Regions from separate parts of the Streptomyces sp. NBC_01689 genome, predicted to be linked through region 3. Evidence: riboswitches for the same ligand, from Rfam matches in the RefSeq annotation. Region 3 holds a riboswitch; each other region holds the start of a gene.
What was found. Region 3 has a riboswitch for cobalamin ahead of OG776_RS03115 (CbtB domain-containing protein). Riboswitches for the same ligand answer to the same signal wherever they lie in the genome.

Region 1: linked by a shared signal. The riboswitch ahead of OG776_RS31210 (cobalamin biosynthesis protein) and the one ahead of OG776_RS03115 (CbtB domain-containing protein) in region 3 are both predicted to bind cobalamin.
Region 2: linked by a shared signal. The riboswitch ahead of OG776_RS36420 ((2Fe-2S) ferredoxin domain-containing protein) and the one ahead of OG776_RS03115 (CbtB domain-containing protein) in region 3 are both predicted to bind cobalamin.

What each region holds. Positions count from the first base shown of each region.
Region 1 covers NZ_CP109592.1:7,303,626-7,313,869, reverse strand. The annotation lists gene ypfJ (KPN_02809 family neutral zinc metallopeptidase) at 1-402, shown strand, start outside; gene OG776_RS31245 (VOC family protein) at 498-911, shown strand; gene OG776_RS31240 (hypothetical protein) at 963-2,372, opposite strand; gene OG776_RS31235 (alpha/beta hydrolase family protein) at 2,841-3,968, opposite strand; gene OG776_RS31230 (class II aldolase/adducin family protein) at 4,155-4,883, opposite strand; gene OG776_RS31225 (lysozyme) at 5,055-5,843, shown strand; gene OG776_RS31220 (inorganic phosphate transporter) at 6,022-7,263, shown strand; gene OG776_RS31215 (hypothetical protein) at 7,276-7,500, shown strand; cobalamin riboswitch at 7,689-7,829, shown strand; gene OG776_RS31210 (cobalamin biosynthesis protein) at 7,937-8,908, shown strand; gene OG776_RS31205 (cobyric acid synthase) at 8,905-10,244, shown strand, end outside.
Region 2 covers NZ_CP109592.1:8,479,133-8,489,376, reverse strand. The annotation lists gene OG776_RS36440 (ATP-binding cassette domain-containing protein) at 1-810, opposite strand, end outside; gene OG776_RS36435 (TioE family transcriptional regulator) at 891-1,652, shown strand; gene OG776_RS36430 (DUF2637 domain-containing protein) at 1,824-2,642, opposite strand; gene OG776_RS36425 (glycosyl hydrolase family 28-related protein) at 2,998-5,088, opposite strand; gene OG776_RS36420 ((2Fe-2S) ferredoxin domain-containing protein) at 5,728-6,090, opposite strand; cobalamin riboswitch at 6,301-6,489, opposite strand; gene OG776_RS36415 (helix-turn-helix transcriptional regulator) at 6,794-7,186, shown strand; gene OG776_RS36410 (VOC family protein) at 7,206-7,838, opposite strand; gene OG776_RS36405 (GNAT family N-acetyltransferase) at 7,939-8,565, opposite strand; gene OG776_RS36400 (CHRD domain-containing protein) at 8,873-9,886, shown strand; gene OG776_RS36395 (SDR family oxidoreductase) at 10,165-10,244, shown strand, end outside.
Region 3 covers NZ_CP109592.1:778,232-788,475, reverse strand. The annotation lists gene OG776_RS03125 (multicopper oxidase family protein) at 797-2,767, shown strand; gene OG776_RS03120 (enoyl-CoA hydratase/isomerase family protein) at 3,160-4,263, shown strand; cobalamin riboswitch at 4,542-4,687, shown strand; gene OG776_RS03115 (CbtB domain-containing protein) at 4,723-4,938, shown strand; gene OG776_RS03110 (CbtA family protein) at 4,958-5,713, shown strand; one part of gene OG776_RS03105 (IS5 family transposase) at 6,368-6,825, opposite strand; one part of gene OG776_RS03105 (IS5 family transposase) at 6,825-7,203, opposite strand; gene chvE (multiple monosaccharide ABC transporter substrate-binding protein) at 8,686-9,771, shown strand; gene OG776_RS03095 (BP74-related protein) at 9,905-10,244, opposite strand, start outside.

The sequences.
Region 1 (10,244 bases), 6.5 Mb from region 3:
GGTCCGTTCGCGCAGGCGTACGTGATCGCGCACGAGTACGGGCACCACGTGCAGGACCTGATGGGCACGCTGGGCCGCGCCCAGGACGGTGTCTCGGGCGCCACCAGCAACTCGGTGAAGGTGGAGCTGCAGGCCGACTGCTACGCCGGCGTGTGGGCGCACCACGCGACGACGACGAAGGACCCGTCGACGGGCAGGCCCCTGCTGAGCAGTCTCACCGCGGCCGACATCCGCGACGGGCTGGACGCGGCCGCGGCCGTCGGCGACGACCGCATCCAGGAGAGATTCCAGGGGCGGGTGACGCCGGAGACCTGGACGCACGGCTCGGCCGCGCAGCGCCAGCAGTGGTTCTACCAGGGCTACCGCACCGGTGACATGGCGCAGTGCAACACCTTCCGCTGAGGGCCGGCGCCTGCTCGCGGGGGCGTTGTCAGTGGCCGGTGCGAGACTGTGGGGCAGGTCACATTCCGGCGGCGGGACGAGAAGGAGTGGTCGGTATGGCGGGCATGGACGGCGGACGTCCGAGCATCTACCCGACACTGCTGTACGCGGACGCGAAGGCGGCGATCAGGCAGCTCACGGAGGCCTTCGGCTTCACCGAACTGTCGGTGTACGAGAGCGAGGACGGCACGGTGATGCACGCGGAGCTGGTCCAGGGTGCCGGCGCGGTGATGCTCGGTTCCAAGGGCCGCGGCGGGGTGTTCGACACCGCGATGAAGGACGCCGGCCCCGCCGGGGTGTACGTGGTCGTGGACGACGTCGACGCACACCACCGGCGGGCCGTGGACCACGGCGCGGAGATCCTGATGCCCCCGACCGACCAGGACTACGGCGCGCGGGACTATCTGGCCCGCGACGCCGAGGGCAACATCTGGAGCTTCGGCACGTACGCACCGGAGACCGGCGCCTAGGCCGTGTCCGGACCGGGCGACACCGGGGCGGGCGTGGCTCCGGGGCGGTGCTCAGCTTCCCCCGGTGTGCACCTGGAAGGCGGCCCGGCGGACGGCCTTGGCGAGCGCCGGGTCCGGGTGCGCGGCCGCGAGCGCGACCAGGACCTGGACGGTGCGGGGGTGCCCGACGGCGCGCACCTCGTCGAGGAGCGCGGGCACCGTCGCCTGCACGGCGGACTCCAGGTGCCGGACGAGGAGCGGTGCCTCGCCGTGGTCGGCGACCGCGGCGGCGGTGTCGACCCACAGCCAGGTGGACTCCTCGCGGGTGAGGACCTCGTGGGCGTCCTCGGGGTCGTGGCCGTCGTGTTCGGCGAGCCACAGCAGCGCGTAGGGGCGCAGCCAGCTCTCGTCGGCCACGGAGCGGACATCGGGTTCGGCGGGGGCCCCGACCACCCGCAGCGCCTCGAAGGCGAGACCGCGGGTGAGCGCGTCCTCGCCGCGGGCGGCCTCCAGGAGTTCGGTGACGGCGCTGCCGACGGGGCGGGCCGCGAGCCAGGCCCGGTACTCGGCGCGGGCCGCGTTCGGGCGCAGTTGGGCGCAGCCGCGGAGCATGTCGGCGGCGGGCTGCTCGATGTTCCCGGCGGGGCTCTGCGCGGCGACGCAGATCTGCTCCAGTTTGACCCACACCGCCCAGCTGCCGAGCGGGGTGAGGGTGGCCTGTCCGTCGGCGCAGGTGAGCGCTCCCACGGCGGCGAGGGCGTGCAGGGCCCAGTCGAGGAGGGGGGCGAGCGGAGCATCCGGGTCCGGGACCGCGGCGGGTTCCGGGGCGGGCTCCGGCTGGGGTCCGTAGGGGATTTCGCAGCGCTCGGTGCGCAGTTCCGTGACCCGCTGTTCGAGGAGGTCGAGGAGCTGTTCCACGGGGACGGGCCCGGCGGAGAGCTGGAGGAAGGAGAGCACCTGGGGCATCGCGGAGACGACCTCGGCGACGGCGGACGCCTCGCGCTCCGCGGGCTCGGGGTGGGCCAGTGACCAGGCGTCGAAGAGGGCGACCCAGCCGCGCAGGACGGCGCTGTCGTCGCGGTTCCAGGCGCGCAGACGCCAACCGGGGCGGGCGACGTCGCCGTGCACCTCGACGAGGCCCGCGAGGCGTGCGGTGTCCCAGTCCGCGCGGACCTGAGCCGGGGTCAGGCCCAACTCCTCGGCGGCCCGTTCGGCGGTCGCCGCGGAGAGGGTGCCCTTGCCCTCGGGGGTCGCGCCGTCGCGCCCGGGGCCGAGCATCGAGTCGGCCCAGCGGGCGACGCGGGCCGCGTCGGACAGGCCGGTGCGCGCCATGCGGGCGAGTTCCGCGGGCGGCGGGGTGCCCTCGGGGGGCCGGGGTGCGGGTCGGCGCGAGCTGCGCTGGGTCACCGCTCGGGGAGCGGCGGCCAGGGGCCGCGGGCTGACGAGTCGGAGCCTGGAGTCGCGCGGGTTACGGGACGTCACGGGTGCAGTCTTCCGGTTGGCGGTCCGAAAACCCAAACGGAATGTCACAGCAGGCGACAGGGGTGGCCAATGCACGGGGATTTGCGGGGGCTCGACACGTGTGAGCGCGAGCCCGCGCGAGTTGCCCCGATCCGAACCGGAAGCCTGCCGGCGGCCCGCGGAGGAAACGGATGGGCGGCACCCGGCGGCCCGCTGAGGAAACGGAAGGGGAGAAGAGGGGGGAAGAGAAGGGAGAACGACGGGACGACGGCCCCGGCGGCACGGAAGGACGGGGCCGGACCTCGGGAGCGGCGGTGCTGCCCGGACACCGGGGTCGGGAACGGCGGTCCGCTCCCGGGGCCGCCGCCGCGAACAGGGACCGGCCCCGCACACCGGCGTGACTTCACGAGACGGGGGCGGGGCTCCGTACGTCCGGCCGGGCCGCCCTGTCAGGTGCGTCCACATCGAGGGCGTCCACATCGAGGGCGTCTACATCAAGGGCGTCAGGAAGCGGCGCAGGACCTCTTCGTACTCCGTGGGGTCGGCGTTCCACAGGGCACCGTGCGGGGCTCCCGAGACGGTGTGCAGGGTGACCAGGTCCGGGCGGCTCCGGGCGAGACGGCGCGAGGGGCCCCACGGGGCGATGACGTCGTCCGGGCCGTGCACCACCAGTGCCGGCACGGCGAGCCGGTCGGGGTCGGCGGCCTGCCGGACGCGGTCGCCGTGCAGTCCGGTGCGGCCCTGGGCGGCCCGGACCGCGAGCGGCAGCAGGGCCCTCGGGGTGTGGCGGGCACCGGCGAGGGCGCGCAGCGTGGCCTCCCAGTCGAGGACGGGAGAGTCCAGGATCAGCCCGGCGACCCGGTCCCGCAGGGCGGAGTGGGCGGCGGTCCGCAGGGCCATGGTGGCGCCGGTGGACCAGCCGTACAGGACGACCTGGGCGGCGCCGTAGCGGACCGCGTAGCGCAGCGCGGCGTCCAGGTCGCGCCACTCGGTCTCGCCGAGGTGGCCGAGGCCGTCCGGGGGACGGGGCGCGCCGACGTCTCCCCGGTAGGCGAGGTCGAGGACGGGGAGCCGGCTGCGGTGCAGGAACTCCATCACGTTCATCGGCAGTTCCCGGGTGGCGCCCAGGCCGTGCACGGTGATCACCCAGGTGTCGCGGACGCCGGGCACGAACCAGGCGGGCAGCGGGCCGAGCTCGCCGGGCACGTCCACGTCGGCGTGTTCGAGGCCGAGAGCGGTGCCCGGGTTGCCGACGTACAGGTTCGGGGTGAGCCAGACCCGGTCGCCGGGCCGCAGGGTGCCGTGGGTCACGCGTTCGAGGCGGCGTACGACGGTGTCGGCGCTGTGGGGCGCGTCCTCCAGGACCGGGCCGACGACCGCGTGGGAGCCGTCGCCGGCGAGTCCGTACGTCCCCGGCCGCCGGGAGGCCAGCGCGCGGGTGAGCGTGACGCGGCCCGGGGCCGTGGCGTGCACGGTGAGCCGGGGCTCGGTGGGCAGGGGCCTGCCGGGCGGCGCCTTGAGCGCGGCGTCGCTGGCGAACCGTCCCACCGCCACGGAGGCCGCGCTCGCGGCCAGGGCTACGGTGACGGCCGCGGCCGTCGCTTTGGCAGTACGCACGGTCCCAGTCTCACGGCGCATCCCGATGTCGGCCAGTGGGAGCGCGCACCGACGGCTCGGTCGCCGGGGCGCGGCGGCACAGGCCGGCGGGCCGCCGCCGAAGCCCCCTCCGGCGGGCACCGGACGCGCGGAGACCGGACCGTGGCGGCGTGCGCCGTCGCGGCGCGGCGCGGCGCCGTGGTCGGGTCAGGGGGCGCGGACGCCGTCCGTGTCCGGGCCGGGCTGGCCGTACCCCCGCAGCCGCTCCCCCGCCTGCGCCAGCTGCGCCCGCGTCAGAAGCGTCGGCGACAGTCCCGGTACGGACGAGGCCAGGAGCCAGACGCGGGACATCCACTCCAGCTGGGCGGTGCGGTCGTACGCCTGGTCCAGGGAGGCTCCGTGGGCGAGGGTGCCGTGGTTCTGGAGGAGACAGGCCGTACGTCCGGCCAGCGCCCGCAGCATGTTCTCGGCCAGCTCGGGAGTCCCATAGGTCGCATAAGGGGCGACTCGGACAGGGCCACCGAGAGCGCCCGCCATGTAGTGGATCAGCGGGAGTTCGGTCACGAGCGTCGACACCGCCGTCGCGTGCGCGGCGTGGGTGTGGACGACGGCGCGCGCGTCGGTGGCGCGGTAGACCGCCAGATGCATCGGCAGTTCACTGGTCGGACAGAGGGAACCGAGGGTCTGCCGGCCGTCGAGGTCCACCCCGACGACGTCGCCCGGCGCGAGCCGGCCGTAGGGCACACCGGTCGGCGTGACCAGGACCGTGTCGCCGACCCGCACCGAGACGTTGCCCGAGGTTCCGACGACCAGGCCGTCGGCGACCGTCCGGCGGGCCGTCGCGACGAGTTCGTCCCACGCGTCCACCACCTCCGGAGTCCGCGCGCCGTGCGCACCCACTTCCGCGTCCCGCCCGCCCCGCCGTCGCTCCGTCATGACCGCGATCCTGTCAGGGCGGACGCCGACCGGGTGGCGGGCCAGGGCGCTTCAGGAGTGAAAGACGTAAGCCCATAAGGGTTTATATATGGACAGATCAGCATTTTAAAGTGATGGGTCGGCGACCGGCGTGCATTGAATGATCCTCCACTGACCCCTGGGGGATCCACCGTGCAGAACGCCGTTCCGGGGGGCCGCCCGGCCCGCGGCCGCGGGCCGCTCCGCCGCCGCGCCCACACCCTCACCCTCGCCCTCGCCGCCGCCTCCGCCCTGACGACACTCGCCTTCACCGCACCGGCGCTGACCGGCGCGCCCGCCGAGGCGGCCGACGCACCGAGGGGCCACGACGTCTCCTCGCACCAGAAGAACGTCGACTGGCAGAGCGTCAGGGAGAGGGGCGCCCGGTTCGTCTACGTGAAGGCCACCGAGTCCCACACCTATCGCAACCCCTACTTCGACCAGCAGTACAACGGGGCGCTCGACGCGGGACTCCTCCGCGGCGCCTACCATTTCGCAATTCCGAACAAATCGTCCGGAACCACCCAAGCCGCGTACTTCATGCGCAACGGAGGCGACTGGCAGCCCGACGGCCGGACACTGCCACCCGCGCTCGACATCGAGTACAACCCGTACAGCAGGCACAAGTGTTACGGCATGGGCAAGACCCGGCTGGTGCGCTGGATCCAGGACTTCAGCGACGAGGTGGAGCGGTACACGGGCCGACGCCCGGTGATCTACACGACCGCGCACTGGTGGACCACGTGCACCGGGGACAGCCGCGCCTTCGCCGCGGACCACGCGCTCTGGCTGGCCCGCTACGACTCGTCGGACATCGGCGTGCTGCCGGGCGGCTGGTCGGCGTGGACGTTCTGGCAGTACGACAACCACGGCGCCCTGCCGGGTGACCAGAATCTCTTCAACGGGTCCACGAGCCGGCTGAAGAGGCTCGCGAAGGGCTAGCGGAGCCCGCTATTCCGCCTTCGTTCGAACCAAGGGTCCCGACCCTCACCTCCCCCGGAGGCAAACGGAGGGCGGATCCGCGGTTGGATACACCCCTAAGCCCGCCTCAGTTCATCTTCCGTTCACTCAGGTTGCCTACGGTCCACGTGCCACTGACGTCAAACAGAAGCCTGGGTAAATGGAACACATCACGCTCCTCCTCGGAATCGTGATCGTCACCGCTCTCGTGTTCGATTTCACGAACGGTTTCCACGACACTGCCAACGCGATGGCGACGACCATCTCGACCGGCGCTCTGAAGCCCAAGACGGCGGTGGCCATGTCCGCCGTGCTGAACCTCGTCGGTGCGTTCCTCTCCGTGGAGGTCGCCAAGACGATCTCCGGTGGACTCATCAACGAAGAGGGCATCCGCACCGAAGTGATCTTCGCGGCGCTCGTCGGCGCCATCCTCTGGAATCTGCTGACCTGGCTCCTGGGTCTGCCCTCCAGCTCCTCCCACGCCCTGTTCGGCGGCCTGATAGGCGCCGCGGTCATGTCCGCCGGCTGGTCGTCGGTGAACGGCTCGACCGTCGTCACCAAGGTCCTGATCCCCGCGGTCGCCGCGCCCGTCGTGGCCGGACTCGCCGCGATGCTGGCCACCCGGCTGACCTACCGGATCGGCGGCCGCGCCGACCAGCGGGCCACCGCCAAGGGGTACCGCGCCGGCCAGATCGCCTCCGCCGGTCTGGTCTCGCTGGCGCACGGCACGAACGACGCGCAGAAGACGATGGGCATCATCACCCTCGCCCTGGTCACCGGCGGCGTGATCGCCCCCGGCTCGAACCCTCCCACCTGGGTCATCGTCTCGGCCGGTACCGCCATCGCGCTCGGCACCTACCTGGGCGGCTGGCGCATCATCCGCACGATGGGCAAGGGGCTGACCGACCTCGCGCCGCAGCAGGGCTTCGCCGCCCAGACCAGCGCCGCGACGGCCATCCTGGCCTCCTCCCACATCGGCTTCTCCCTCTCCACCACCCAGGTCTGCTCGGGTGCCGTGATGGGCTCGGGTCTCGGCCGCAAGGGCGGGGTCGTCCGCTGGTCGACCGCGACCCGGATGTTCGTCGCCTGGGGCCTGACCCTGCCGGCCGCCGGACTGGCCGGTGCCGCGGCCGAGTTCCTGACCAAGCAGGGCACCTGGGGCATCGTCCTCACCGGCGCGCTCCTGGTCGCCGGCGCCGGCGTCATCTGGACGCTGTCCCGCCGCCAGCCGGTCACCGTCGACAACGTCAACGAGGCCACCGAGCCGGCCGGCGTCGTCACCACCGCGATGGCCGCGGTCACCCCGCCGCCCGCGGGCCCCGTCACCGGAGACCTGTCCGGTGATCTGAAGACCACCATCCCGGCCCCGGACGCGGAGCCCACCCGCCCGGCCACGGTGTAAGGACAGAACCCCATGAACATCGACTGGGCAGCCCTCGCCTCCGTCTTCGGAGTCAGCCTCGTGGTCACCGTGGCCCTCGTCGGCCTCTTCACCCTCGGCATCGTCGGCCTCACCAAGCGTGAGTCCGCGCCCGCCCGGGGCGGTTCGGCCGCTCTCGCGGTCACCGGCGCGTACGTGTGCTTCGCCGCGTGCGCCGCGGCGGTGGCCTACGGGATCTATCTCATCGTCGGCAAGTGACCGGGCGCCGGTGACGGCGCGCCGGTAAACAGCCCGAAACGGGCGGCACTTCACCTGGGGTGCGGGACGGAGCGACGTCCCGCACCCCACGTGTACGCCCTCCCGCACCCCGTGCGCACGTCCTCCCCCGCCCCGCGCCGTGTGGGCCTTCGCACACTCTCCCCTCGCAGGTCAACGGCAAGTTGACGGGTCCCGCGACCCGTGGTGGACTGCCGGGGCCAAGTACGGCGACAGAAGAGGAAGCCGGTGAGAATCCGGCGCGGTCCCGCCACTGTGACCGGGGAGAGAACTCCCCGGGAGCCAGGAACTCTCAGCGCCGGTCTCGTCGAACCAGGGCGTGGACACCCTGAGTGAGGACATATCGCCATGCGCGGCTGCCCGTTGCCGGTATTGCTGAGTACGAGGGTCACGCTCCACCGCACGGCCGGCTGACCCCGTGCGTGCCGATCGCGTCTTCGCGTACGGCGCCGGCGCGGGCCTCCTCGGCGACCTGCTGCTCGGCGATCCCCGCCGGGGCCATCCGGTCGCCGTGTTCGGACGGACCGCGGGAGCCGTGGAGCGGTTGCTGTGGCGCGACCACCGCGGGTGGGGAGCGCTGCACACCACCGTCTGCGCCGGAGGCGCCGGAGTCCTCGCCGCGCTCGCGAGCCGTGGCGTACGCCGTTCCCCCGCCGCTTCCATCGCCCTGACGGCCGCCGCCACTTGGGCCGTCGTCGGGGGCACCTCCCTCGGGCGCGAGGCACGGGCGATCGGTGCCGCGCTCGGCGCCGGCGACGTCGAGGCCGCCCGCGCCCGGCTGCCGCACCTGTGCGGACGCGACCCGCAGGCACTGGACCGCGACGGCATCGCGCGGGCGGTCGTCGAGTCCGTCGCCGAGAACACCTCCGACGCCGTGGTGGGCGCCCTGGTGTGGGGCGCCGTCGGCGGGGTGCCCGGACTGGTCGCGTTCCGTGCCGTCAACACGCTGGACGCCATGGTGGGGCACAGATCCGCCAGATACCTGCGCTACGGCTGGGCCTCCGCGCGCCTCGACGACGTCGCCGGCTGGCCGGGCGCGCGGCTGACCGCGGCGCTCGCCACGGTCGCCGGCGGCGACCCGCGCGGGGCGGCACGCGCCTGGCGCGCCGACGCCCGCCGGCACCCGAGCCCCAACGCCGGTCCGGTGGAAGCCTCGTTCGCGGGCTCCCTCGGGGTGCGGCTCGGCGGGACCCTCTCGTACGCGGGCCGGGTCGAGCACCGGCCCGTCCTCAACGGCGGCGGGCGTCCCGTGCACGTCGCCGACATCGAACGTGCCGTACGGCTCTCGCGGCGCGTCGGCTGGCTCGCCCTCGGCGTGAGTGCCGCGGGGCGACTGCTGGCCGGGCGCGTGCGCGCCGGCGGACCTCTCCCGAAGGGGCGTACGACATGAGCGGCGGTCTTCTCGTCGCCGGCACCACCTCGGACGCCGGCAAGAGCGTCGTGACGGCGGGGATCTGCCGGTGGCTGGTGCGGCAGGGCGTCAAGGTCGCGCCCTTCAAGGCGCAGAACATGTCCCTGAACTCCTTCGTGACCCGCGGGGGTGCGGAGATCGGGCGCGCGCAGGCCATGCAGGCGCAGGCCGCCCGGGTGGAACCGACCGCGCTCATGAATCCCGTGCTGCTCAAGCCGGGCAGCGACCGCAGCAGTCAGGTCGTGCTGATGGGCAGACCGGTGGGCGAGATGACCGCCCGCGGCTACCACGGCGGCCGCCAACAACAGCTCCTGGGCACCGTGCTGGACTGCCTCGCCGAGTTGCGGGGCACGTATGACGCGGTGATCTGTGAGGGGGCCGGCAGTCCTGCCGAGATCAATCTGCGGCGGACCGACATCGTGAACATGGGGATCGCCCGCAACGCGGGGCTGCCGGTGCTCGTCGTCGGTGACATCGACCGCGGCGGTGTGTTCGCCTCGTTCTTCGGGACAGTCGCGCTGTTGTCCCCCGAGGACCAGCGGCTCGTCGCCGGGTTCCTGGTCAACAAGTTCCGCGGCGACGTGTCCCTGCTGGAACCCGGGCTCGACATGCTCGAGGACCTCACCGGACGCCGTACGTACGGGGTCCTGCCCTTCCGGCACGGTCTGGGGATCGACGAGGAGGACGGGATGGCGGTCTCCCTGCGGGGTGCCGTACGGGAGTCGGCGGTCGCCGGACCGGTCGGCGAGGACGTCCTGCGCGTCGCGGTCTGCGCGGTCCCCCTCATGTCCAACTTCACGGACCTGGACGCCCTGGCCGCCGAACCCGGCGTGGTCGTACGGTTCGTGGACCGGCCCGCGGAACTGGCCGACGCCGACCTCGTCGTCCTTCCCGGCACCCGGGGCACGGTGGCGGCGCTGCGCTGGCTGCGGGAACGCGGGCTCGCGGAGGCCGTCCGGCGCCGGGCGCGGGACGGCCGTCCCGTGCTCGGGATCTGCGGCGGCTTCCAGATCCTCGGCGAACTCATCGAGGACGAGGTGGAGTCCCGGGAAGGCGCCGTCGAGGGTCTCGGACTGCTCCCGGTGCGGGTGCGTTTCGCACGCGAGAAGACCCTCGCCCGCCCGTCCGGCGAGGCGCTCGGCGAACCCGTCGAGGGGTACGAGATCCATCACGGCGTCGCCGAGGTGACCGGTGGCGAACCCTTCCTGGACGGCTGCCGCGTGGGTGCCGTCCTGGGCACCCACTGGCACGGTTCGCTGGAGTCGGACGGCTTCCGGCGGGCCTTTCTGCGCGAGGTGGCGGCCGCCGCGGGCCG
Region 2 (10,244 bases), 7.7 Mb from region 3:
CAGGAGGTCGTACCGCTCCTCCTCGGTGTAGTCACGGACCGGTCTGGAGGGGTCGAGGAAGCCCGACTCGGTGAAGGTCCGCACCACCCAGCCGTCGGCCTTCCAGCCGGGGACGGTGATCGCCCCGTCGGCCAGGGACCTGGTGTCGTCGAAAAGTTGGGCGGGGTCGATGTCCGAGACGTGGCCCATGCCCTCGCAGCGCGGGCACATGCCGCCGACCACGCTGAACTCCTTCTCGGTCGTCCTGCCGTTGACCACCAGGACGCCCGACCCGTCGGCCGAGGGGACGTTGAAGGCGAACGCCCGCTGCGTGCCGATGTGCGGTTCCGCGAGGCGGCTGAAGAGGACGCGCAGCAGCGCGCCGGCGTCGGTGGCGGTTCCCACCGTGGAGCGGGCGTGCGCGCCCATCGGCCGCTGGTCGACACGGATCACGGTGGTCAGTCCGTCGAGCACGTCGACGTCGGGCCGCGCCGGGGTCGGCATGAAGCCCTGGACGAAGGCGCTGTAGGTCTCGTTGATCAGGCGCTGCGACTCCGCGGCGATCGTGTCGAACACCAGGGAGCTCTTGCCCGAGCCGGAGACCCCGGTGAACACCGTGAGCCGCCGCTTGGGGATCTCGACGTGGACGTTCCTGAGGTTGTTCTCGCGTGCCCCGTGCACCCGGATCAGATCGTGCCGGTCGGCGGCGTGGGGGGCGCCCGGACGGGAGACCGGCCGTGTGCCGACCGCGGCGGTGCCCCTCCCGTGTGCCGGACGCGGCGCGTCCTCGTCGTGGGGCGTGGTGACGGATTCCTCGGCTTCCCGGTTCATGGGACTTCAACGTATACCTGAAAGAACGGTTGAGACTTGGCCGCCGAGAATGCGGTCTCGGGCGGCTAAAGTCTCAAACCATGAAGCACCTGCGCCCGTTCGACCTGGCTCGTGAGCACGGCATCTCGACCCAGGCGGTGCGCAACTACGAGCGGGACGGGTTCATCCCGTTCGCCGAGCGCACCCCGTCCGGCTACCGGACCTACACCGAGACACACGCGGTGGCCCTGCGCGCCTATCTGGCGCTCGTCCGGGCGCACGGGCACGGCACGGGCGGACAGATCATGCGGTCGCTCCACGCGGGCGACCTCGACGCCGCACTGACCGCCGTCGACCGCGGCCACGCCCAACTGCTGCGCGACCGGGGGACGCTGGACGCGGTCGGGCGGGCCGTCGAGCATCTGGCCCGGCGTGGAGGTCCCGCCGGACCGGATCCCTCCGCGGAAGCCTCCGCCGGCGGCGGGCCGCTGAACGTCGGCGATCTCGCGCGCCGCCTCGGGGTCACCGCGGCGACCCTCCGCAACTGGGAGGCGGCGGGCATCCTCGCACCCGCCCGGGAACCGGTCACCGGACATCGCGTGTACGCCGCCGCCGACGTCCGCGACGCGGAGCTGGCCCATCTGCTCAGGCGCGGCGGCCATCCGCTGGAGCACATCGGCACGGTCGTCCGGCAAATCCGTACCGCCGGCGGCACCGAGGCGCTGGCCGCCGCCCTCGACGACTGGCGGCGACGGCTCACCGCCCGCGGGGTGGACATGCTCGACGCGGCGGCCCGACTCGCGGGCTACGTCGCGCTCTTGGGTGTCCGCCCGCCCGGTGGAAGTCCGGGCCCCGGGGTGTGAGGGTCGGCCACCCGCCCACGTACCGCTTGCCCCGGCCGGTCGTGACGCCGCCGCGGACGGCGGTACGTCTTCTTCGTCGGCGCTCCCCGGGCCTCTCGTGCCGCCGTCGGTCCGACGCGCGTGCGTGGGACCGACGGTGGGGACGGACGGGAAGGAGAGCCGCCGGACACCTCAGGCGCGCGGTGTCTTCCGGTTGCCGGAACCGGTCTTGGTCTCCACGCGCTTCGGCGACGCGGGCTCGGGACGCTGCCGGTGCCGGGACGTGCGCTGGCGCGGTGGCCTGGTGAGGGTGATCTGCCGGACCAGTTGCTGGAAGCAGGTGAGCGACGCGAGCGCCGGTACGACGGCCGCGGCCACCCCGGTGACGGACTTGTGCGCGTCGGCCACGCAGAACATCACGGCGACGAAGGAGAACAGCAGGACGACGTACCACGAGTGCACGGCGCGGCGTCGGTGCAGTGCGGCGCGCAGGACCGAGAGCGACGCCACCATCCAGGGACCGTAGATGAGTAGAGGCCACCACGGTCCCGAGCCGGTCTGGGTGGTGGACGCGATGTGCCGCAGTGGCGCGTAGGCCACCATGCCGCCGAAGACACTCACCATCGACACGATGACGGCGGTCATCGCTGCGATCACGAAGCTCACGGTCTGCAGCCAGCCGGACCGGGGCTTGCGGACCCGCACCTTCCGATGCCCCTTCGAGGAACGCCGGATGGGCGGTAACTCGGCGGTGATCCGGACCAGGTTGTCCATCGGATCGCCGGACGGGTCGTCGTCGTAGGAGGGTTCACCGCGAGGTGGCGGCACGGTGGCGTCCTGCTCCGCGGCCGCCGCGTCCTGCAAGAGGTACGTGAGTTCCTCGACCGGGTCCCAGCCCGGTTCGTAGAGGGCGTCGGCGGCACCGCCGTACCGGTCGGTGCCGGGCCCGCCCGGGTAGTCGGGAGGTTGCTCGTACCGAGCGAAGGAGAGGTCCGGATAGTCGTCGTTCACAGGTATTCCGCCCCCGCCCGCTCAGGGCCGGGTGACAGCCGGGACGTCCCCGTCGGATGACGGGGACGTGGCGGCGAACGTGCAGGTGGGTCGCCCGGACGCGGCGATTCGGGCCGCGGAGGGACGCTCCGCCGTGGCTCCGGGGAGCGACGGGGCAAAGGGACGCGCTTGGGTCATATTCGATTAACGTCGGCCGGGTCCTTCAGGTGTGCGGCAAACGAGTGACCGCACACCTGCCGGACGATTCACGGAAGCGTCGCCCGCGAGCCCCGGTCGACGGTTCCTGCGAGCGCTCCCGTGAGGATCGGACCGCTTCGCCGGCCGGTGCGGAAGGGGTCCGCCCGGGCCCCGTCCGTCACCAGGCCGCCGGGGCCGGCGGCGGTACCACCGGGGGCCGGTCGTCGCAGGTGATGGTGTTCGGCAGTTCCCAGGACGCCATCCAGGCGCCCGTCGTGCCGCCCCCGTCGTTGCCGCCGAGGTCCTGCACCGCGAACTCGGCGCCTGTGGCGGGGAAGTTGAACGATCCGCAGTTGTTGATGCCGACCGCGCCGACGTTGCGGGCGTCCACGTTCTCGAAGGAAGCCGAGCCGGCGGAGCGGGCGCTGAGCACCGACGTGCCGGTGCCGTCGATGCGGATGTCCTTGAAGTGGACGCCCCGGATCGCGTACTTGTCCTTCACCGGGAAATCGGAGACCAGCATGACCGCGTTGTAGGTGGTGTCGAGGAAGTGGTCACCGGTGACCTGGATGTCGGCGTCGATGTCACGCTCCAGCGCGTAGAACCAGATCGCGCCGAGCCCGATCTTCCAGTTCAGCTCGAACGGCCCCGAGCGGACCGTGGTGTTGTCCGTGATCCACAGGTGCCCGGCGAACGGCTCGGCGCCGAAGCGGGAGCCGACCTGGATCGCGCTGCCCTCCCTGATGGGATCGGCGATCAGGTTCTCGGTGACCTTGTTGTCCGAACCCCCGTAGAGCGCGATGCCGTTGGCGATGACGGGGGTCTGCACGGTGTTGTGGGAGAAGACGTTGCGCGAATTGCCGGTCTTCTCCGACCACATGGCCAGACCGTCGTCACCGGTGTTGCGGACGAAGGTGTCCGAGACGGTGGAATCGGTCACGCCGGTGTGGAAGTTGAGGCCGTCGGCGATCTGGTCGGCGATCACGTTGCGGGTGACGCGCAGGCGCGTCATCGGTCCGTCGAACCACATACCGACCTTGGTGTGATGCAGGTAGAGTCCGTCGATCGTCGAGTCGCTCAGCGCCCCGCCGACGGCGTTGACCTGATCGGTGTCGACGCGCTCGCGGACGTCGCCCTCGACGGCGAACCCGGACAGGTGGACGTCGTGACTGCCGCCGTCCGCCGCGTCCTTGCCGTAGAAACCGACACCGGTGTGGACGGAGCCGTCGGGGGCCGGGGTATCGAGGGTGACCTGGTGCCCCCTGACCACCGTGTACCAGCTGCCCGCTCCGACGATCGTCACGTCGTCCACGACGATGTGACGGTTCACCTGGTAGGTGCCCGGCGGCAGGTACACCTTGAGGTGCCGCTTCTTCGCGTAGGCGACCGCCCGGTCGAACGCGTCGCCCGCGTCGCGCCGGCCGGTGGGGTCGGCGCCGAACGCGAGGACGTTCGCCGCGCGCGCCTCGACGTGCGGCGCGCCGACGAGTTGGGTGTCGAGCAGGTCGATCACGGTCCAGGCGGCGGCGCCGCCCTTGGGCGCGGTGAGGCGGACGGTGTCCCCCGCCGCGTACCGCTTGCCGAGCAACAGCCGCTGCTCGTCGTAGAAGTGGCTGGGCCGGAACGGTTTGTCGACGGTGGGTGCCGGAGTGGTGGAGGCCGGCACGCAGCCGCACTCGGTGATCCACCAGTCCGGGTGCAGCAGGTCGGCCCGGGGGTCGTTGGTGAACGGGTACTGGTTGTAGAGCCACGAGTAGCGCGAGGTGAGCGTCATCGTGGAGCGGTGCCTGCCGTCGACGGAGACGTCCAGGGGCGCGGTGATGCCGCCGCCTTCGGGGGCGTCGGGGATGCTGTAGCGCACGGTCAGGGCGTTGGCGGCGCGCGGCAGCGTGAACTCGACGTACTGGCCCGGCTTCAGGCGTACGGCGGTCCGGCCGGAGGCTTCCGAGGGCAGGGTGTAGGCGGTGCGGTCGGGCCCTATGACGGTGCCGTCGGTCGCCGCGTTCTCCGCCTCCTGTTCGGCGAAGTCCACGGCCGCGCCGCGCCCCGCCACCAGCGCCGGGTCGAGCGCGGCCCGGGTGACCACCGGGGTTCCCCCGCCACCGCCGTGCCCGCCGGACCCGGGCGCCGCGAGCGCCGCCGGGACCGGTGCGGTGAGTGTGAGCACGAGTCCGGCGGCCGCCGCCGTCACCACCGTGGCGATCCTGGCCGGTCTCCGTGGCCGGCTGCGGACCCGCTCCGCCGCCGCGCGCGTGCTGTACCGCGACATCAGATTCTCGTTTCTCTCGGAACGGACGAACGAGGACGGATGGGGGGTGAGCACGGTCGAGCGGGGGTCGGGCGGAGCCGGGCCGACGGAGCGGGCGAGGACGCTGGGTCCGCTCTGCGGGCCGAAGGGGGAGGAGCGGACCGTGCCGGTGCGGTGACAGTAGGGCGTCCGCGGGCGCCCGGACAAGACACCGGACGCGTCTTTCCAACTTCCCGTAGGAATCCTGCGTTGTTTCATCGATTTCTTGCAGTACCCGAGCCACCGGGGACACTCTCGGAGGTCCATCGGGGACACTCACGGAGGAGGACACGCGCGGGACGACGATGCCTCGCCGCGCTCGCCACCGCCGCGCGCGGAGAAGGTTCTCCCACTGCCGGGCGGCGATGGCCTCGCGGATGCCCACCCGAGGTTCAGCGTGAACGGGCGGTGGCCGACGCCGTTCCACGACCTCTCGGCGGCAGCAGCGGCCCACCCTGGTCGGGCGCCACCTGCCACGGGCCGGAGGAGAACGACAGCCGCCCGTCATACGGGAGTTCGATGTCGAGCCAGTCGCGCGGAAGTGCGGCGCAGTCGACCTCCATCGCGAGGGCCCGTGCGCCGGTCGCCGGGCCGACCGGCGACCGGAACACCGCGGAGCGCTCAGGCGCCGCCGAACCGCGGCCGGGGCACGGGGCGTCGCCGGGGCGGGGTGAAGGTGTACAGATCGAGGATGTCCGGGCACGGCGCGATCCCGGGTCCGCCGGCCCGCACCCAGGTGTTGATGTCCTCCGTCGCGTCACGGTCGTTGACCAGTCCGAGCCAGACCGGCCGCCCACCGGCCGCGCGCCCGGCCGAGGAGGGCTGCACGACGATCACATTGGCCTGATCGCACACGTCCAGACAGGTCGAGACCCTTACGGGAGCGGCCTCCGCGAGGCGCGACGTCTGCGCGCCGTGGTCGACGCCGGTCACCTTGGGACTGCCGCAACAGCAGTCCCGGCACACGACGATCCGGCACGGCACGGAGCCGACCGCGGCCGCCTCCGTCGTCGCCCGGTCCGCTGCTCCCCGGTCGGCTGTTCTCCCGTCCGCGGGACGCCGGTCCGCGGGCCCTTCGTCCGCGGACCCCTCCTCCGTGGATCCCGGTCCGGCCGGGGTGCCGACCGTCTCGTCAACTGGCCCGGTGGGCATGCCGGATCGTCCTCCTGCCCGGGGAAGTCCGCCCCGGTCCGTCGTCGAGGAGGCGACCGCGTGAGTCTCTGGCTCTCGGTTCGCCGCTCACCCGGGCCTTCGCACCCGTGGGGGGGCGGTGGCCTGTCGGGGATCGGGTCGCCGATCACAGTGGCGGGACCGCGCCGGATTCACACCGGCTTCCTCGTTCCGCCGTCGCCTTGTCGCCGCCCATCATCGCATCAGGGCGAAGCCGTCTTGCGTGGGGGAACGCGCCTGGCCCGGAGCCGTCGAAGCCCTGGTCTCGGGCCGGCTCGGCGCACCCCTCGGGCCGCTCGCGAGCGGCCTCCGTCCGCCGGCCGTCGACGGGCGGCGGACAGCGGACGGCGGGCCGAGGGATCAGCACATCAAACGAGGCGGCCGCGGGGTCGTGACCTCCCCGGTCCGCGCGCTCCCCGCCCCTCCGCGGTGGTGCCGGTCAGGCGGCGGGCAGGTCGGTCGCGGCCGAGGATTCCTTCTGCGTCTCCCGTTCGGCCAGGCGCTCGGTCAGGGCGTCGTGCAGGAACCTGTAGGAGTCGCTTCCCAGGACCCATCGGCTCGGGGCGGGGAAGAGCCCGTACCCGGCGTTGTTCACGGCGACGTCGATCCGGCCCAGGGTTCCGCGAACACCTGTTCCACCACCCGGCGAACCGCGGCCGAACTCCGCGCGGCGGGGGGAACGACGCCGCGGACCGAACCCGGTGCCGTCGACCGGCTCACTCCGCAGGAGTTCCAGATCGCCACACTGATCTCACAGGGCCTGACCAATCCGCAGATCGCGGACCAGCTCTTCCTGAGCCCGCGCACGATCGACTATCACCTGCACAAGGTGTTCGCGAAGCTGCACCTCACCTCGCGCACCCAGCTCGTCCGCGACGGACTGCCACACCTGGCGGACCCCGCCTCCTGACCCGTGCCCCTCCGCCGGCTCAAGCGGTGGCCGGCAGAGGGACGTCGGCTTCCCATACGAACCCGTCCGGGTCGGTGAACGGGCCGGTGGCGCCCGCGAGGACGATCCGGTGCGATCCGGTGCCGTCGGCGGGGACACCCGCGTCCTTGGCGAGAGCGCTGCGCTTGTACAGGGCCGGCTTGACGGAACCCGGCCCGGCGACGAACTCCACGTACTTGCCGCCGAAGCTCTTCCCGACGGTGAGGCCCCGCTCCACGTAGAACCGCTTGGCGGCCTTGACGTCCTCGACGCCCAGCAGGAGGACGAGTTCGTCGAAGGCGCGGGTGACCGGGCCCGTGTCCTTCTTCGCCGACGTCGCGATCTTCCAGATCGTGCCGTCCGGGGCCTGGACGACGCCGCCGTAGCCCCACAGCGACTTCGCGGTGGGCTTCAGGGCGGTGGCGCCCGCTTCCAGGGCCGCGTCGACCAGGGCGTCGACGTTGCCCGGCTGGGACACCACCAGGGACAGGGTGAACCCGCGGAACCCCGTCGTGGGTGACTGCGAGTCACGCAGGCGCACCTGCGACGGCTCCAGTCCGAAGGCGGTGGAGTAGAAGCGGGCGGCGGCCGTGGTGTCGGCCACCTCGAGGGTCACGGAATCGATGGACTTCATGACCTCGACGGTAGGGGCCGCCGGGCCACCGGCGCTTCTCGAAAACTGCCCGGTCCTGGATCCGGCCGTTCGGGCCCGCTCTCTCCCCCGCCGCCGGTGGTCAGCCGTGCCGGCGGAGGTCCAGCATGAAGAAGACCTTGTCGTAGCGGTGTTCACCGACCGCGACGAAGCGGGGCAGACGGCCGTATTCGGTGAAGCCCAGCGAACGGTAGAGGTGCAGGGCTCCGGTGTTGTCGCCGCGGGCGTCCAGGGTGAGGACCTCGATGCCCGCCGCCCGGGCGTCGGCGACGAGCGCGGTGGTCAGTGCCCGGCCCACGCCCCGGCCGTGGGCGGCTGCGTCCACCGCGATCTTCTCCAGGTCGGCGTGCGGCCGGTGGGTCGGCCGGGCGTAGCGGAGCCAGTACCCCAGCCCGACGAGCCGGCGGCCGAGGTACGCGGCTCGCAGGGCGGCGTCCCCGTTCCGCGCCGCGGTCATGACGTGTCCCAGCAGCTCCGCCACCTCGTCCGGCGACGGCGGTTCGACCCAGCCCAGCGCGGCACCTCCGGCGACCAGGTCCGCCAGGATCCGGTGGGCCGACTCCGCGAACCCGGCCGCGCGTTCCGGATCGGCGGCCAGTTCCCTGGCGTCCCGGATGACGGGCTCGGTGTGCGCACCGCCGGTTTGCTCACCGCCGGTGTGCTCATCGCCGTCGCCGGTGTGCTCACCGCTTGTCAGGGCCGCGTCCATGGCGAAAGCCTAACCAGTCCGACGTCCGGCCCCGATCCCGCGCTCGACCGGAGCGCACGGTCCACGTCCGTCGCCCGCCCCCGCGTTCCCGGCCGGGCGGGCAGGCGGGCCGTCCGTCCTCGTGGCGTGGCTGTCCGGGCACGGGAACCCGGGCGGATGTCAAGATCGTGTCCGCAGTGATCCCGTCTCTTCTCAGGCCTGTCTCAGGACTGTCATCGGCTGAGGAAGCGGCGCGGGTGCCCCGTGATGAAGGGAGAACGACCGCGGATCCTCCGCGGATCGGCTATCACGGGGAGAACGACCCAGCATGTTGAAGCGTTTCGCCACCATCGCGATGACCGCCGTCACCGGCACCCTGCTGCTGACCGCCTGCAACGGCGAGGACGGCGCCGCCGACGCGAACGTCGGCCACCCCGCCGCGGGTTCGGCCCAGCACTCGGGTGCGGCACAGGCCGCGGGTGTCATCGGCCGCTACTCCAAGGACACTCCGGGGGCGAGGTACTTCACCTCGGTCCTGACGGGTGACAACGAGGTGCCGGTGAAGGGCAAGCCGGCCGTGGGTGACAAGGACGGCACCGCGCTGGCCCTCATGCGCATCCAGGGCGACGAGGTCTCCTTCGCCTTCGCCTGGACCGGCACCGCGACCCCGACCATGGCCCACCTCCACCAGGGAGCACGCGGTACCAACGGAGACATCAAGATCCCGTTCTTCATGGAGAAGCTCAAGGACGGCGGCCCGTTCGTGTTCGGCAGCGTGAAGATCACCGACGCGCGGCTGCTGAACACCATCAAGGCCCACCCCGACCAGTTCTACTTCAACCTCCACACCGGCGAGTTCCCCGGCGGCGCGGTCCGCGGCCAGGCGATCGCCCTGCCCGGAGCCGTCTCGCTGCCCGACGCCATCCGCCACTCCGCGCTCGCGGGCGTGGTCAAGGGAGCGCAGGTCTACGCCTGCACGAAGCAGGACGACGGCACCTACGCCTTCACCCAGGACAACGTCGACGCCACCCTCCAGGGCCACATCCAGCACAGCTTCGCCCAGCACGGCCCCGCCGGCCCCCCGCAGTGGATCGCACCCGACCACTCCTCGGTGACCGGAACCGTCCTCAACAAGTTCGACAACGGCCCCGGCAACATCCCCCAACTCCTCCTCCGCGCCCACCAGACCGGCAAGAACGAGGGACTCCTCGCCAAGACCACCACCGTCCTGCGTCTCAACACCCACGGCGGCGTCGCCCCCACCGGCACCTGCAACCCCACCACCCACCGCACTGCCCGCGTCCCCTACACCGCCGACTACCTCTTCCTCGCCACCAAGTAAGGACATCCCACCCGTCTCCGCCCCCGCCGAGGTGGCGATGCGCGTCCCCCAGGGGCCCGCGTCGTCACCCGGGCGGGGCGGTCCGGGGCCGCGGGGCCCGGCCATGCGCGGCCCGGCCGGAGGAATCCGCCCGGCGGACACCGGCGTTGTCCTCGGGTGGTCCTCGCGTGCTCGCCGCACGGAGGGCCGGATGTGCGGGCGGTTCCCTCCCGTCGTCCTCCGTGGCGTCGCGGGAAGTCCGTTGACGTCACAGCGCCGTTGGTGAACCATTCCGGACCGTGACGACACACAGCGATCAGGACCGGCCGGCGCGGGACCGGGACCGTACGGGCGACCGTCCGCTCGCCCTGATCACCGG
Region 3 (10,244 bases):
CGCCGGACCTTGACGGGAACCCCCGGATTCCCTGCCGCGTGCGCGGCCGATCGGGCTGTCGCACGTGACACGACGGGTGAGGATCCGCCGGAACCGGCGGGCCGTACCGAAGGGATCGAGGAGCGAAGTCACACATGTACTTGTCGATGCAAGTAAGTACACCAGAGGATCGCCGTGTGACGCAAACAGGCCGTCGCGACGTCGGGGCACCCTGGCGGATGTACAGCTCCTCCGTGTCGCGGCGGCCTCGATGGGGCTTCGGGGCGGCGGGTGTGTCGCGGTGTGGGCCGTCGCCGTCGGCGCCTCCGACAGTAGATACGTGTCGAAACGTATGAGCAGAATCGCCGCCGTCCGCTCACACAACTTGCACGGTCAACCTTCGAATGATCTACTTAGTTGCCGAAGCAAGGATCTTGGGCGCGGTGCGGGAAAACGTCAGGTTCCTGACGTGGCGGTATCCGCCCCACGTGACCTTTCGGCCGTCCGCACGACCCTCGTGGACCGGATTCCGCGCCGGAACCGGTCCGTCGACCCCGCCGTCCCACGAGCACGGGCAGACCCACCTACCGTCTGTCCCGTTCGTCCGTCCGCCTGCCTGTCGATCGATCATCGGTACGAGCGGGGACGCACCGCGGGGAGCAGTACGAAACGAGCCGCCAAGGCCTTGCGGCACCTCGCCCCCCTCAGCCCGGGCCATGCCGCGCACGCATGGCCGGGCATGTCCCCACCCGGGAGCCTTCACGGCTCCGACGGGCGCCTCGTCGCGCCCTCACACCGAAACAGGACACGCATTCCCATGGCAGACACGACCAGGCGGTCGCTCCTCGGCATGGCCGGCTTCACCACGGCGGCCGTCGCCGTCGGCGGTGCCGGCCTCCTCAAGGGCAACAACTCGACGAACGAGAAGCCGGTGGCGGCCGACATCCTCGAGGGAGCCGGAGAACCGACCTCCACCCATCTGACACCGTTCAAGGACCCACTGCGCATTCCCCCGACGCTGCGGCTCCGCGGCGACGACATCACGGAGATCGATCTCGTCAGCGCACGTGTGCGTCTGCACTCCCAGATGCCGTCCACTCGTCTGTGGACCTACGCGGGCCACTTCCCCGGCCCCACCCTCGAGGCCCGCGGCGGACAGAAGGCGCGCGTCGCCTGGAACAACAAGCTGACGGGCACCACACCCGTCAAGGCGGTATGGGTGCACCCGGAAGGCCCCGGACCAGGACTGCTTCCCTACAACCGTCCCGGCTCCGAGGGCGGGTTCGCCCGGCCCGAGGTCGACGCCCTGACGGCGTGGACGACGGTCCACGTGCACGGCGGACACCAGAACGCCCTCAGTGACGGCGCCGCCGAATACGGAGTGACCGCGGGCGACGGGCAGTTGGCCGAGTACGCCAACGACCAGGAGGCGGCGCACCTCTTCTACCACGACCACGCCATGTCCGTGACCTCGTTGAATGTCGCCGCCGGACTCATCGGCAACTACATGGTGCGCGACAAGGAGGAGGCCCGTCTCGACCTGCCGCGGGGCGACCACGAGATTCCCCTCACCCTCCAGGACGTCAACTTCGAGACGGACGCCAAGGGGCGGCTCACCGGGCAGATCCTCGTCAAGCGCATCATCGGCGGCCCCGACGCGCCGATGCCCGGCGCGATCCCCCCGGCGCTCGCCACGCTCAACCCCTTCACGATGGTCAACGGGGTCGTCTGGCCGTATCTCGACGTGGAGGCACGAGCCTACCGGCTGCGTCTGGTGAACGTCTCCGGCGCTCGTGTCTACCGCCTGGCCGTCGTCGACGAGGACACCGGCAAGCTCGTCCGGGGCGTCATGAAGCTGGTCGGCACCGACCTGGGTCTGCTGGGCAGGCCGCAGACGATCGCCGAGACACTGTCGCTCTCCCCGGCGGAACGCGCCGACGTCGTCATCGACTTTGCCGCTTTCGCCGGCAGGCGGCTCAAGCTCGTCAACACGATCGAGGGCCAGGCCGTGGGCGCGGCGCTTCCCGACTTCATGATCCCGTTCCCGGAGGTCATGCAGTTCCGTGTCGAGAACCGGCTTCGCGCCGCGTACACGGTGCCGACAACGTTGTCACCCACCTTCCGGAAGATCACCGCGGCCGATGTGCCGCACGGCGCCACCGAGCGCTTCGTCGTGCTCTCCTTCGACAGGACCGGTGCCATGCCGCAGCTGTGGGAGATGCGGGAGGTCGCGGCCGACACGGCATCCGGCAGCGGGATCGTGAAGATCGACATGCCCGGCGGGACCAGGACGCTGCGGCGGACGGGGACCATGTTCGAGGACACCACGTCGTTCTTCGCGGCGTCCGGTACCTGGGAGAAGTGGCACTTCGTCAGCGTCGCGCCGGCCGGGGTGCCCATCTATCATCCGATGCACATCCACCTGATGAACTTCCAGGTCGTGGACCGGAGAACGGTGGACGGCTCCGGCATGGACTTCGCCGCCGGGCGGACGACGAAGCCGATCACCCTGGGTGCGGCCGTGCCGGTCGCACCCGAGGAGTCCGGCTGGAAGGACACCATCACGGTCAACGCCAACACCCTGGTCACGGTCGCCGGACGGCTGGCGAGGCAGACCGGCAAGGTGATGTACCACTGCCACATCCTCGACCACGAGGACGAGGGCATGATGCGTCCCTTCGTGATCATGCCTCCGGCCGTCCACGGCATCCACGACATGTTGATGGGGATGAACGGTGACATGGGGATGAGCGCGAAGGAGCCGGGGCACTCCGGCATGAAGATGTAGAGGGCCGGGTGGACAGGGCCGCTCCACAGGTTCTCGTGACGGGGCGGCCTGCTCCCGGTCGTCCGGCCGGGAGCAGGGTCCGGGACATGCCGACACCGGCATACGTATCCGCGCGGAGGGCGGAGACATGTGCGCATGCCATGGCCGCGGACACGGAAACCCTGCCCGCCGTGGCGGCGGACGCCGGGACCGTGCCGTGGCCGCCTCGGTCCGAGCTGTTGTCCATGCGGCCCGGGGCCGGGGCCGAACGTGACCGCGGCCTCCTCGGTCCCGACGCGGCGGAACGCGGTCCGCGCCTGCTCGTAGGCTGAACGTCGACGTCCCCGGATCCTGGAAGGAACCATCGAGATCATGCGCGTTATCGCGGCCCGCGGCCCGGCGGAGGTCTTCGGATGACCGGCACCCAGGACGCCCGGGCGGCCACCGGCACCGACGACTCCGTCCTCCTGCGCACCGAGGGACGCGCGGCGTACCTCACGCTCAACCGGCCCCGGGCGATCAACGCCCTCACCCACACCATGGTGCGCCACATCGACTCCGCGCTCACCGCCTGGGAACACGACCCGGCCGTGCGGGCCGTCGTGGTGACCGGTGCGGGGGAGCGGGGTCTGTGCGCGGGCGGCGACATCCGGGCCATCCACGACGACGCCCGGCACGGGGACGGCACGGCCTCGACGGCCTTCTGGCGGGACGAGTACCGGCTCAACGCCCGTATCGCGCGCTACCCGAAACCGTATGTCGCCGTGATGGACGGCATCGTCATGGGCGGCGGTGTCGGGGTCTCCGCCCACGGCGGCGTACGGATCACCACCGAGCGTTCCCGGATCGCGATGCCCGAGACGGGCATCGGCTTCGTTCCGGACGTGGGCGGCACCTTTCTCCTCGCCCGCGCGCCCGGCGAACTCGGCACCCATCTGGCACTGACCGGAAACGCGGTCGGCGCGGGTGACGCCCTGCTGTGCGGACTGGCCGACCACTTCGTGCCGTCCGACTCCCTGCCGCGGCTGCTCCAGGAGCTCGCGCACGCGCCGGTACGGGAGGTGCTGGACCGTCACGCCGGGGCCGCGCCGGCCGGAGTGCTCGCGGAGGCACGGCACTGGATCGACGCCTGCTACTCCGCCGACACCGTCGAGGAGATCGTCGCCCGCCTGCAGGACCACGGGGACGGCGCGGCCAAGGAGGCGGCCGAGACCCTGCTCACCAGGTCACCCACCGCGCTCAAGGTCACTCTCGCCGCGATGCGCGCGGCCCGCGGCGCCAGTTCCCTGGAGAAGGTGCTCGACCAGGAGTACCGCGTCTCCTGCGCGGCACTCACCCGGCCCGACTTCGTCGAGGGGGTCCGCGCCCAGCTCATCGACAAGGACCGCGACCCCCGCTGGTCACCGGCGACGCTCGCCGAGGTCACCGACGCGGACGTAGCCGGCTTCCTCGCGCCGATCGGCGCGCGTGAACTCGGCCTCTCCCGCGCCGACTTCCCGGGTGAGGCACCTCGGTGACCGAGCCGCCGGGTGCGACAGACCGGGGCAGGGCATGCTCCGCGCCGACCGTCCCGCCGACCGGCGTGGGGTGACCATGCCGCCCCACGCCGACGGGGCTCGTCCCGAACGGCGCACCCCCGGCGTGGAGTTCACGGCCACCGGACGGAGACAGGCATTCAGCTCCGCGACGGAGGGGCGGGCGGCCCGCTCCGCCGACCGCTGACCCACAGGTCACGGCGGTCCGCGCCGCCCGGCGAGACGAAGATCACGGCATAGGGGACGGTCTTGGCCGTGAACCCGGCACGCGGTACGGTCAGTGCGATATCGACGACGGCATGGCGGAAGCCGGTGGAAATCCGGCACGGTCGCGCCACTGTGAACGAGGTCCCCGTTCCATGGGGATCTCTCAAGTCAGACCCGCAGCTGTCGTCCTGTGCACCACCGAGATGGGACGCGAACTCCCGAGGAGGTCCTGCCATGGCGCAGACCGTCGCTCCGCCGACAGCCACCCCGATCCCCGCCAAACTGCCGATCGGCACGATCGTGCCCTGGGCGGTCTTCTTCGGCATCCTGATGCTGGTCCTGCTCTACTTCGTCGGCGCCGAACAGGGCGCCACCGCCGTCGTCTCCGGCGAGGACGTTCACGAGTGGGTGCACGACGCCCGCCACCTTCTCGGCTTCCCCTGCCACTGACGAGGGACACCGCGCACCCATGAACTCCGCAACCGTCAGAAACCTTCTGGTGCGGGGCATGCTCGCCGGCCTCGCCGCCGGTGTGCTGGCCCTCGTCGTCGCCTACTTCCTGGGTGAGCCCAGCGTCGACGACGCCATCGGATTCGAAGAGGCCCATGCCCCGGCACACGGCCACGAGGTCGAGATCGTCAGCCGTAGCCTGCAGTCCACCGGTGGTCTCGCCACCGGTGTGCTGATCTACGGGGTCGCCTTCGGTGGCATCGCCGCCCTCGCGTACTGCTTCGCGCTCGGCCGCGTGGGCCGTTTCAGCCCGCGCGCGACGGCGCTGCTGCTGTCCGGCTGCGCGCTCGTCGCCGTGTACGTCGTGCCGTTCCTGAAGTACCCGGCCAATCCGCCGTCCGTCGGCGACCCCGACACCATCGGCAAGCGCACGACGCTGTACTTCCTGATGATGGTGCTCAGTGTCCTGCTCGCGATCGCCGCGGTGATCCTCGGCAAGCGACTCGCACCCCGATGGGGCAACTGGCACGCGACCGTCGCCGCGGTCGTCTTCTTCGCGCTCGTGATCGGGATCGCCTTCGCGGTCCTTCCGGTCATCAACGAGGTGCCGAAGGACTTCCCGGCCACCCTGCTGTGGCGGTTCCGTACCTCGGCTCTCGCCATCCAGATCACGCTGTGGACCGGATTCGGCCTGGTCTTCGGCGAGTTGGCGCAGCGTCTGCTGGTCCCGCGGCCGGCGGCCGTTCCGGCGGGGGCAACTCCCGTACCGCACTGACACCTTCGACCCGAGTCGACGCACCGGGAGGACCGCCGAGGCATCGGCGGACGACCCCGCGCGGAGGGCCCCCGGTACCGTCCGGGGGCCCTCCGGCGTTGTTGCCGAGCGTCTCCGCGCAGTCCGGCGAGAGGGTGCGGATGGGTGGGCACTCGCGACAGCGGACGACCCGTGACCGGCTCACGGGTCCCAGTGGGCCCCGGTCCATGAGGTGCCGGGGCGGGGCCTGTTGGTCCCCCGGACGGCGTCCGCGGCGGTTCTCACACCTCACCAGCGGGTCGTGGTGCGGAGCGCGAACCCGCCCTTTGCGGCGGTCGCACCATCGTCACGGCTCGATCGTGCCGACGCCGGGCGGCAGCGGCGCGTCGTCACGCGGTGTGGAGTGCGGGGGGCAGCGGGGACGTGGCGCACCCGCCGAACCGCCTCGGACGCGTGTGCCTGCTCGACGGGCCGTTCCTGTGGGCTCCTGTTCGGCTCCTGTGGTGACGAGCGACTGCTCGGGACGACGGACGTCGACGAACAAACCTGAGCCCGTGGGCAGTTGGGTCGCACCACTGTCCACGAGGGTCTTGGCGACCAGAGCCCGCCGTCCTCGTCAGGTCGGGTCTGCGGGCGGCGACACGGCCGTCGGTCGGAGACGACGACTTAGAGGTCCTAACAAAGGCGTTGGACGTGGCGGTGGGTGATGAGGCAGGTGGCGAGGCCGAGGAAGGCTTCGTGGATGTCGTCTCGTCGTTCCCAGCGGACGCGTAGGCGGCGGAAGCCGTGCAGCCAGGCGATGGTCCTCTCGACGACCCAGCGGAAAACGCCCAGGCCGGAGCCGTGTTCCACACCTCGTTCGGCGATGACCGGGCGAATGCCGCGGTCCCATAGCAGGCGGCGGTACTTGTCGTGGTCGTAGCCGCGGTCGGCGAGTAGTGCGTCGGGGCGGCGTCTGGGCCGGCCGACGCGTCCGGCCACGGCCGGAACCTTGTCCACCAACGGGAGCAACTGCGTGACGTCGTTGCGGTTTCCGCCGGTCAGCGACACGGCGAGGGGGATGCCTTGGGCGTCGGTCAGGACGTGGTGCTTGCTGCCTGGTCGTGCGCGGTCGACCGGGCTGGGTCCGCTTTTGGGCCGCGTCGGGCTGCCCTGACATGGGAGGAGTCGATCACCGCCCGCGACCAGTCCAGCTTGTCCTTCGACCGCAGCTTCTTCAGCAGCACAAGATGCAGCGCGTCCCAGACTCCGGCCTCGTTCCAGGCGGCCAGACGCCGCCAGCAGGTCATGCCCGAGCCGAAGCCCAACTCCTGCGGCAGGTACTCCCATTGGATCCCGGTGTGCAGGACGAACAGGATCCCGCACAGGGCCTGCCGGTCCGGCACACGCGGTCTGCCCTCCGCCAGCTTCGGTGCCGGCACGGGCAACAACGGTTCGATGAGCGACCACAGTTCATCCGACACGATCCACGGTCGCGACTGACGCTTTCCCACGACCAGACCAACGACCATCCCAACCGAAAGTCACATGATCAACAGCTTCTGTTAGGGCCTCTTACGCGGATGCGGCACCCCGGTCGACACGGGGGCGGGAACCGCCGGGCCCCGAGCGGCGACACGGTGGAGGGACAGCGGTTCCGCGACGGCACCTCGGCGCAGCTGTGCGGCGATCCGTGTGGATGTCGGCAGTGGGGCTCGGTACGGCGGCAGGCAGTCCGTGCGGTGGCCGAAAGACCGGCCGACGGGGGCAGCCGGCGTCGGTCCGGTGTGGGACGCCGCCGACTGGCCGCCTTGTGCCGCGCCTCCTCCCGGCTGCCGTTCGAGGAGCGACGAGAACGGGGGTCCGTTCGGCCGCCTGTACCCGGTGGCCTGTCGCGTGCCGTGAGCACACGCCACGGACACAGTCGATGTGCCGACAGCCGAACTCGGCCTGTGGGCCGGGGATGTCGCCCGGTGGGCCGAGGGGCGGGCGGCTCGGGAATCGTCGTCGAGCGGTCGGGCGGGTGCCCGCACCGCCGGTGATGTCGCCGGTCGTCACCTGTCGCACGGATGCTCCCTCCCCAGGATCAGGCGGCGACGCGGCGCGCAGCGCGCAGGCCGGAGCGGCGCGCCGTACCGATGTCCGACGCGGATCGTGTTCGCGTGATCACGGATCATAGCGTCCGCCGCGTGTCTTCCGGACAACGAAGCGGATGATCGCGCGAACGCGCCCGCCGAGGAGGCGGCGTCACCCCGTCGGCGGTGGAGCGGCGGCCGCGGAGGTGTCGTGCCACGCGGCCGGGCCGGGCCGGACGCCCGCCGAATTCCGCTACTCCTGCCGGGAGGGGGCCCGGCCGGCGTCACCACAAAGGTTCCGCCCGAGGTCAAAGGTGATCTCCACAGCCTTACCGGGATCGTTACCTGTTTGCCCCGTTGACACTCCGCATCCTCGCTACCTAGTGTCACGCCAACGTTCCGAATGCGTGGCGATATTTCGAACGGTGAAGGGCAACAGGCCTGCGCATCAATGAAGTTGGCGCACGTCTGGCTGGGGTGTGCCGTGGCGCGGGCCGACATGCGCCGAGGTGCACGCCGGTAGGGGGATCGTCGGGGCCGAGGCCTCCGGCGGTGCCGGGCGCCGTCGGCGCACCGAGCGGCAATCTGCGAGACACGGAGGCTTCTGAGCACCAATCCCGTTCAAGCCGAGCGACCCGGCCACCGGTCATCTCGCGGGGAATCCCCGGTAGTCCACGCCCGTGGTGATGAACCAAGGGTTGTGGCGCCCTCGGCGGCCGTGGGCCGAACCGCGAGGCCGCCGAGCCGACGTACCGCGGTGTATGCCGCTCCATGTGAGGTTCGGCCCGTGTCCGCCTCCACGGATCTCCCTCCGTCCGTTCCGAGGGTCGCGCTCGGAACCCGTCGGTGGCGGTCGCCTCCGTCCGGCCTCATACCTTTCCGCAGTCACCTGATATGCCGTCATCTCCTCAACGACGAGAAGAACAAGGATCGATCATCATGCGCAACCGAAGAGCCGGCCTCGCCGCCCTCGCCGGAACCGTCTCCGTCGCTCTCACCCTGTCCGCCTGTGGCAAGGACAGCGAGGACAGCCCGGAGGGCGGCACCATCGGCATCGCGATGCCCACCCAGGCCTCCGAGCGCTGGATCGCCGACGGCAAGAACGTCGTCAAGGACCTTCAGGCCAAGGGGTACAAGACGAAGCTGGTCTACGGCGACGACGACCCGAAGAACCAGGTGTCGCAGATCCAGGAGCTGATCACCCAGCACGTCAGCGCCCTGATCGTCGCGGCCATCGACAACAAGTCGCTGAACAACGTGCTCCAGCAGGCCGCCGACGCCAAGATCCCGGTGATCTCCTACGACCGGCTCATTCTCGGCACCAAGAACGTCGACTACTACGCCTCGTTCGACAACGAGCAGGTGGGCCGGCTCCAGGCGCGTTACATAGTGGAGAAGCTCGGTCTGGAGGACGGCAAGGGGCCGTTCAACATCGAGCTCTTCGCGGGTTCGCCCGACGACAACAACACCAAGTACTTCTTCGACGGCGCCATGCACCTTCTGAAGCCGTACCTCGACAGCAAGCGGCTGATCGTCCAGTCCGGCGAGACCGAGCTCAGCGACGTGACGACCCTGCGCTGGGACGGCCCCACCGCCAAGAAGCGCATGACCGGCATCCTCGCCAATTCGTACGGCACCAAGCAGGTCGACGCGGTCCTGTCGCCCTACGACGGCATCTCCATGGGCATCCTGGGCGCGCTCAAGGCCGACGGCTACGGGACCGCCGCCAAACCGCTGCCGGTCATCACCGGCCAGGACGCCGAACTCGCCTCGGTGAAGTCGATCATCGAGGGCGGACAGGCGCAGACCGTGTACAAGGACACCCGGGAGCTCGCGGACATCACCGCGACCATGGTCGACGCGGTGCTCACCCACCAGCAGGTGAGGGTCAACGACACCCGGACGTACGACAACGGCGCCAAGGCCGTGCCCGCCTATCTGCTGCAGCCGAAGAGCGTCGACAAGTCCAACTACGAGGTCGCCCTGGTCGCGACCGGCTACTACACCGACGCCGAGCTCAAGTAGCCCCGCACGGCCGCGGCTTCGCCCTTGTTCCGGTGTCCGCGCCGATACCGCTCACCGGCCGGTGCCCGGACCGGGCGGGGCGGGGCCGGCCGTCCCGGTCGGGACGGCCGGCCCCGTCGCGTGCGGGGGTGTCCTACGGCGCGGAGAGTTCGGCGGTGAGGCGTCCGGTCCAGGGGCACCAGTAGAGGCCCGGCAGGAAGGCGCCGCCGGCCTCGTCCAGGTGGTCCTCGACATAGGGGACGGTGGCGTCGCAGACCTCGATGGCCGCGTCGGCGAAGCTGACCGTGTCGGGGTTGTAGTGGAAGTCCCACTGGGGGTTGTAGCGGGCCTGGGTCTTGATGATCCGGCCGATGACGACCTTGCGGTCCCCGTTCCTGACGATGTCACGGGCTTCCTGGATCAGGCCCGGCCTGGTGATCTCGACGACGAAGTTGTGGCCGGTGACGTCCCGCAGGTTGAAGTACGCGGCGTCC